Regions from separate parts of the Cryptosporangium arvum DSM 44712 genome, predicted to be linked through region 2. Evidence: riboswitches for the same ligand, from Rfam matches in the RefSeq annotation. Region 2 holds a riboswitch; the other holds the start of a gene.
What was found. A riboswitch is a leader RNA that binds a small molecule or an ion and turns the genes downstream of it on or off. The one in region 2 is predicted to bind thiamine pyrophosphate.
Positions count from the first base shown of each region.

Region 1: linked by a shared signal. The riboswitch ahead of CRYAR_RS00530 (thiamine ABC transporter substrate-binding protein) and the one ahead of thiC (phosphomethylpyrimidine synthase ThiC) in region 2 are both predicted to bind thiamine pyrophosphate.

Region 1 is NZ_KK073874.1:112,382-115,784, forward strand. It holds gene CRYAR_RS00520 (GTPase) at 1-31, opposite strand, end outside; gene CRYAR_RS00525 (GTPase family protein) at 28-1,719, opposite strand; TPP riboswitch at 1,802-1,915, shown strand; gene CRYAR_RS00530 (thiamine ABC transporter substrate-binding protein) at 1,963-3,018, shown strand; gene CRYAR_RS00535 (ABC transporter permease) at 2,994-3,403, shown strand, end outside.
Region 2 is NZ_KK073874.1:1,257,530-1,260,932, reverse strand. It holds gene thiD (bifunctional hydroxymethylpyrimidine kinase/phosphomethylpyrimidine kinase) at 1-462, opposite strand, end outside; gene thiC (phosphomethylpyrimidine synthase ThiC) at 459-2,015, opposite strand; TPP riboswitch at 2,006-2,130, opposite strand; gene CRYAR_RS05775 (MFS transporter) at 2,230-3,378, opposite strand.

The DNA of each region.
Region 1 (3,403 bases), 1.1 Mb from region 2:
ATTCGTCGGTAGCCCGTGCCAGCAGCGTCATCGCACCAGCCCCGGCTGCCGCAGGTACGAACGCAGCGCGGACTCGAACTCGGCCAGCGCGGAGCGCAGTGCCGTCACCTGGTCGGTGGCGGGTGCGACGGCGTCCACGAGCGCGTCGAACCGCTGCCGTTCGTCGGTGAGCAACTTCTCGACGGTGTCCAGCAGGTCGTCGCGGGCTCGGGCCGCGAGCGTGCGCACGGCGGCGTCGCCGAAGATCGCCTCCAGCACCTTCTGGCTGACCGCCGACGTCCCGCCCGCGACCACCACCTCGAGCCCTGACAGACCGGCGGTCTGGGCGAAGACCGCGAGCATCAGCACCAGCCCGGCGCCGTTGACACCGAACGACGTCAGCCGCGCGACGCTCCGCCGGTGGCCGCCCTCCTCGCGGACCAGGTCGAGCACGCGTTCCTGCCAGGCCCGGATCTCGTGCTCCAGCCGGGGGCCGAACTCGGCCGACGAGCGGTGCAAGCCGTCGGTGAGCAGCGCGCGCCCGGCCGGGCGGGACCGCCACAGTTCCGTGGTCTGCTCGGCGGCCTGGTCCGACGCGGCCCGCACCAGCGCGTGCAGGTTGCTCTCGACCGCGTGCCCGACCGCTTCGGCCGCGGGCGGCCGGCCGGTGAAGAACGACGTGACGCGGTCACGCAGCTGGCCGATCCGTGCCTCGAGGTTCCGCGTGAACTGGCCGGTGCCGACGAACTCCTGCCAGCGGGCCAGCACCTCGCCGCGGAGCACGGTGCCGCTGCGGACGCCGTCGTCGACGCCGGTGAGCGCGGTCCGGTACCGCTCGAGCGCGGTACCGCGCAGCTCGGCGGCGGCGCGGACCTGGTCGTCGAGGTGGTCGGCCAGGCCGGTGACACGATCGTGCAGGCTGGAGAGCGCCCCGGTGAGCGTCGTGCGGATCACCTGGTCCCGGGCTCCGGCGTCGGCGGCCAGCCCGTCGAGCCAGGTGCGCATCGGTGCGATCGCCTGGTCGGGGATGCGTTTCCCGGTCAGCTCGACCTCCGGGATCGCGAACAGCGCCGCCTCGCCGAGACGTTCCTCGGCCAGCATCGAGCGGAGGTGGTCGCTGATCTCGCCGATGCCCTCCGGCGGGACGCGGTTGAGCACGACCGCGAGTGCGATCGTGCGCTGGGCCGCGGTGTGCAGCAGGTCCCAGGGGACGGCGTCGGCGTAGCGCGCCGCAGTGGTGACGAAGATCCACAGGTCGGCGGCGGCGAGGAGCTGCCCGGCCAGGTCGCGGTTCTCGGCCACGACCGAGTCGATGTCGGGGGGATCCAGCAGCGCGAGCCCCGGTGGCACCGACGGGTGGGGCACCAGCCGGAGGGAGTTCACGGCCTCGGGGCCGGTCGTCCGGGACAGCCCCGGAAGGATCCGGTCGGTTTCGAACCAGCTGACGTCGTCCGGATTGCACACCAGGACCGGGGCGCGCGTGGTGGGCCGTAGCCAGCCCGCCTTCGTCACCTCCGCCCCGACCAGCGTGTTGACGAGCGTCGACTTGCCGGCGCCGGTGGACCCCCCGACCGCCACCAGCATCGGGGCGTCCAGCTGGCGCAACCTCGGTAGCAGGTAGTCGTCGACCTGACCGACGAACTCCGACCGCGACCGGCGCGCGGCCTCGGCGTCGGTCACCGCCAGATCGAGTCGGACCGCGGTCACCGACGTGCGCAGCGCTTCGAGCGCTTCAGCCAACCGCGGACCATCCATGTCCGAGGTAGTGACCGCTCCGCGACCGGCTCAACCACAGCGGGCTACGCTTGTCGACGCGGACGCCAGTCGTCCGTCGGGGAGCTCGGGCAGCCGGGCTGAGAGGGTGGCCACCGCGTCACCGACCCGTCGAACCTGCTCTGGGTAATGCCAGCGGAGGGAGAACCGGCGGCTCGCCGGACCACGCCCGAAGGCTCATTCCCGGTGCTCGAGTCCGGAGGTAACCGGATGCGTGCCCCTCGTTTACTGGCTGCTGTCCTGTTGACCGCCGCCGTCGCAGCCTGTTCGTCGTCGTCCGACAAGGCGGCCACCGACTCGAAGACGGTCACTCTCGTCACCCACGAGTCGTTCGCGGTCAGCGACGAAGTCCTGGCCGCGTTCCAGAAGCAGAGCGGCCTCACGGTCAAGATCCTGCGCAGCGGCGACGCCGGCGCGGTCGTCAACAAAGCCGTGCTCAGCAAGGGCAACCCGCAGGGCGACGTGCTGTTCGGCGTCGACAACACGTTCCTGTCGCGGGCCGTGGGCGCTGGCGTGTTCGCGCCCTACGAGCCGGCCGGTGTCGGCAACGTTCCCACCGCGCTGCAGCAGGGCACCGACGGGAAGGCGAGCGCCGTCGACTACGGCGACGTGTGCGTCAACTACGACAAGGCGTGGTTCACGAAGAAGGGCGTGCAGCCGCCGGCGAGCTACGCCGACCTGATCAAACCCGAGTACAAGAACCTGCTGGTCGTGGAGAACCCGGCGACGTCGTCGCCCGGGCTGGCGTTCGTGCTCGGCAGCATCGCGGTGCAGGGTGAGAGCGGCTGGAAGTCGTACTGGGAGAAGCTCAAGGCCAACGGGGCCCTGGTCGTCGACGGCTGGGAGGAGGCCTACCAGCAGCGCTTCACGGTCGGCTCGCAGGGCAAGGGCGACCGGCCGCTCGTCGTCTCGTACGCGTCCAGCCCGCCGGCCGAGGTCGTCTACGCGGAGAAGAAGCCGAAGGACGCGCCGTCCGGTGTGGTCACCGACACCTGCTTCCGTCAGGTCGAGTACGCGGGCCTGCTCGACGGTGCGGCCAACCCGACCGGTGGCAAGAAGCTGCTCGACTTCCTGCTGTCCCCGGCGTTCCAGAAGGACGTGCCGCTGCAGATGTTCGTGTGGCCTTCGGTGACCGGTACACCGCTGCCGGCCGAGTTCACCAAGTACGCGGCGCTCCCGACCAAGCCGCTGACGCTCCCCGCCGACCAGATCACGAAGAACCGTGAGCCGTGGATCGACGAGTGGACGCAGACGGTGCTCCGCTGAGAACCCGCCTCCTCGCCCTCGTCCCGCTGGCGTTCCTCGGGATCTTCTTCGTCTACCCGGTCGGAACGCTGGTGGCGATCGGCCTGGGGTTCGGGGACCCGATCCCCGGGGTGCCGCGCGGCAGCCTCGGCGACGTCCGCGGGGTGCTGTGGTTCACGGTCTGGCAGGCCGTGGCCTCGACCGTGCTGACGCTCGTCGTGGCCATGCCGGGCGCGGCCGTGCTGGCCCGGTTCCGGCTCCCGGGCAGCGCTCTGATCCGCGCGCTGGTGACGGTCCCGTTCGTGCTGCCGACGGTGGTGGTGGGGGCGGCCTTCCTCGCGTTGATCGGGCCGGACGGGTTGCTCGGCGTCGAACTGGACCGCACGGTCTGGGCGATCCTGGCCGC
Region 2 (3,403 bases):
GCGCGTCCCGACCAGCAACGCGGTCTCGTCCAGGTTGGGCGTCACGACCGTCGCCAGCGCGAACAGCTCGCGCAGCGCGGTCAGCGCGTCGGCACGCAACAGCGGATCACCGTGCATCGACGCGCACACCGGGTCGAGCACCAGCGGGATCGACCCGCCGCGCCCGATCCCGTGCCGCCGGAACGCCGCCCCGATCGCCTCGATGATCGGTGCCGACGCGAGCATGCCGGTCTTCACCGCGCCCGGCCGCATGTCCTCGACGACCACCCGGATCTGGTCGGCGACGAACGTCGGCGGGATCTCGTGGACGCCGGTAACGCCGACCGTGTTCTGCACGGTCACCGCCGTCACCGCGGTGGTGCCGTGCACCCCGAACGCCGCGAACGTATGCAGGTCGGCCTGCAGCCCCGCACCACCGCCGGAGTCCGACCCGGCCACGGTGAGCGCCACCACCGGGTTCACGGCTGGGCCACCGGCAGATAGATCCGGTTACCCGCCGCCCGGAACTCCGCCGACTTCTCGGCCATGCCCGGAGCGGCGCGCAGATCGTGGCTGATGCGCATGCTGCAGAACTTCGGCCCGCACATCGAGCAGAAATGCGCGGTCTTCGCCGGGGCGGCCGGCAGCGTCTCGTCGTGGAACGACTGGGCGGTCTCCGGGTCGAGGGCCAGCGCGAACTGGTCGGCCCACCGGAACTCGAACCGCGCGTCGGAGAGCTGATCGTCGTGCGCCTGCGCCCCCGGGTGTCCCTTCGCGACGTCCGCCGCGTGCGCGGCGATCTTGTACGCGATCACCCCGGCTTTGACGTCGTCGCGGTCGGGCAGCCCCAGGTGTTCCTTCGGGGTGACGTAACAGAGCATCGCGGTGCCGTGCCACGCGATCATCGCGGCCCCGATCGCCGACGTGATGTGGTCGTAGCCCGGCGCCACGTCGGTGGCCAGCGGTCCGAGCGTGTAGAACGGCGCGTCGTCGCACCATTCCTGCTGCAACCGCACGTTCTCAGCGATCTTGTCCATCGGGACGTGTCCCGGCCCCTCGATCATGGTCTGCACACCATGGTCTTTCGCGACCTTCGTGAGCTCGCCGAGCGTGCGGAGCTCGGCCAGCTGGGCGTCGTCGTTGGCGTCGTGCACCGAACCCGGCCGCAGCCCGTCACCCAGCGAGAACGTCACGTCGTACGTCCGCAGGACCTCGCACAGCTCGGCGAAGTTCGTGTACAGGAAGTTCTCCTGGTGATGCGCCAGGCACCACGCCGCGAGGATCGACCCGCCGCGCGACACGATCCCCGTCTTCCGGCCGACGGTGAGCGGGATGTACGCCATCCGCACCCCGGCGTGCACGGTCATGTAGTCGACGCCCTGCTCGCACTGCTCGACCACCACGTCCCGGTAGATCTCCCAGGTCAACGCGGTCGGGTCGCCGTTCACCCGCTCCAGGGCCTGGTAGATCGGCACGGTTCCGATCGGCACCGGGGAGTTGCGCAGGATCCACTCGCGAGTCTCGTGGATGCGCGGGCCGGTGGAGAGATCCATGACGGTGTCGGCGCCCCACCGGGTCGCCCACACCATCTTCTCGACCTCCTCGGCCGGCGACGACGTCACCGCCGACGTGCCGATGTTCGCGTTGACCTTCACCAGGAACCGTTTACCGATGATCATCGGCTCGGCCTCGGGGTGGTTCACGTTCGCGGGAATCACCGCGCGCCCGGCCGCGATCTCGTCACGCACCAGCTCGGCGGGGAGGTTCTCGCGGGCGGCGACGTACGCCATCTCGGTGGTGACCTCGCCCGCCCGCGCGGCCAGCAGCTGCGTGGGATGGGTGCGGGTCCGGTCGCGTTTCGGCAGGCCGTTCCCCAGGTCGGGACGGAAGTCGGTCTCGGTGTAGGGGCCGGAGGTGTCGTAGCGTTCGACGACCTGGCCGTTCGTGAGTTCGATCTCGCGAACCGGGACACGCAGCGCGCCCCGGTACGCCTTGCGGCTACCCGGAAGGGGACCGGTGGACACAACATTGCTCATGAAGAGCTCCCTACGCCGGCATTACCCGGTCAGGTTCGAGCGGTCGGCGGCACCGTCCTTCTCGGACAGCCGCCCTCTCAGCCCGCTTCCGGCGCGAGCTCCCGCGTACAGTGACGCGGCCACCATAACGCCGCGTCCCCGCGAACTGGAACAGGCACGAGCCGTTGCATTCTGCCCACTCCGGAGCTATCACGCGCCCGCGTACGAAGCGGGCCTAGCCGCGCAGTTGGAGGGTGGGGACCGTGGCTACGGCCAGGGCGGCGGCGATCGCGGCCGAGGCGAACGCGACCGGGTAGCCGGCGTGGGTGACCACCGCGCCCAGGACCGGGGCGGTCAGCGCGGCCACGCCGTTCTGGCCGGTGTTGTGGATACCGAGCGCGCGGCCCGCCCACCCCGGCCCGGCGTATTCGGCCACCGCCGTGAACGACAGACCGTTCGTCGACACCGACACGACCGCCGCCACCACCAGCGCCACGACGGCGACACCCGGAGCCCCGACGGCTCCGGCGAGGGCGAGCAGCGCCAACACCCCTGCGGTCACCCCGGCCAGGATGCGCATCGGACCGGTGCGTGAACCGGCCCGATCCGACCACCACCCCGCCCCCAGCCGCGCCGCGGCTCCCCCGAATGCGGCCACGGCGAGCAACCGGCCCGCCGTCGCCGCGTCCCACCGGGCCGAGTCGACCAGGAACACCAGCCCGAACGTCGCGACCGCGAACTGCGGAAACACCAGCAGCGCCCCGGCGCCGTGCAGCCGCAACAGCACCGGCGTGCGGTACGGGCTCCCGCTCGGCCCCGCGGCCACCCCCGCCGAGCGCGCCGGGTCACGCACCACGACCGCGACCAGGGCCGCGGCGCCGAGACACCCGGCCGCCAGGAACGTGAACGCCCCGGCCCGGCTGAGCACCGGGATCGCGACGGCCGCCACCGCGACGCCCAGCGGCTGGGCCATCTGCCGGATCCCCATCGCGAGCCCTCGCTCGGCCGGGGAGAACCAGCCGAGGATCAACCGTCCGCTCGCCGCGTTCACCGAGCCCGCCGCGGCCCCGGCCACGACCAGGCAGGCGCCCAGCGCGACCGGCCCCGAGACGGCCGGCGCCCCCAGCAGCACCAGCCCCGCACCGCCGAGCCCGAGCGCGATGACACCGCGCTCGCCGTACCGGTCGGCCAGCGCGCCCCAGCCCACGAGCGTCGCCAGCAGGCCGAACGTCGGGCACGCCACCAGCACGGCGGCGTGCGTCAGCGACAGGCCGTCGGCGCGGAGGCGCGGGAGGAGGTACGGCAACCCGTAGAGGAACGCGCACCCGGCCGTCATCCCGGCCACGCCCGCCGCCAACACCACCCAACGCCGACTCGATTCCATATTTCGAGACTAACGTCTCGAATAT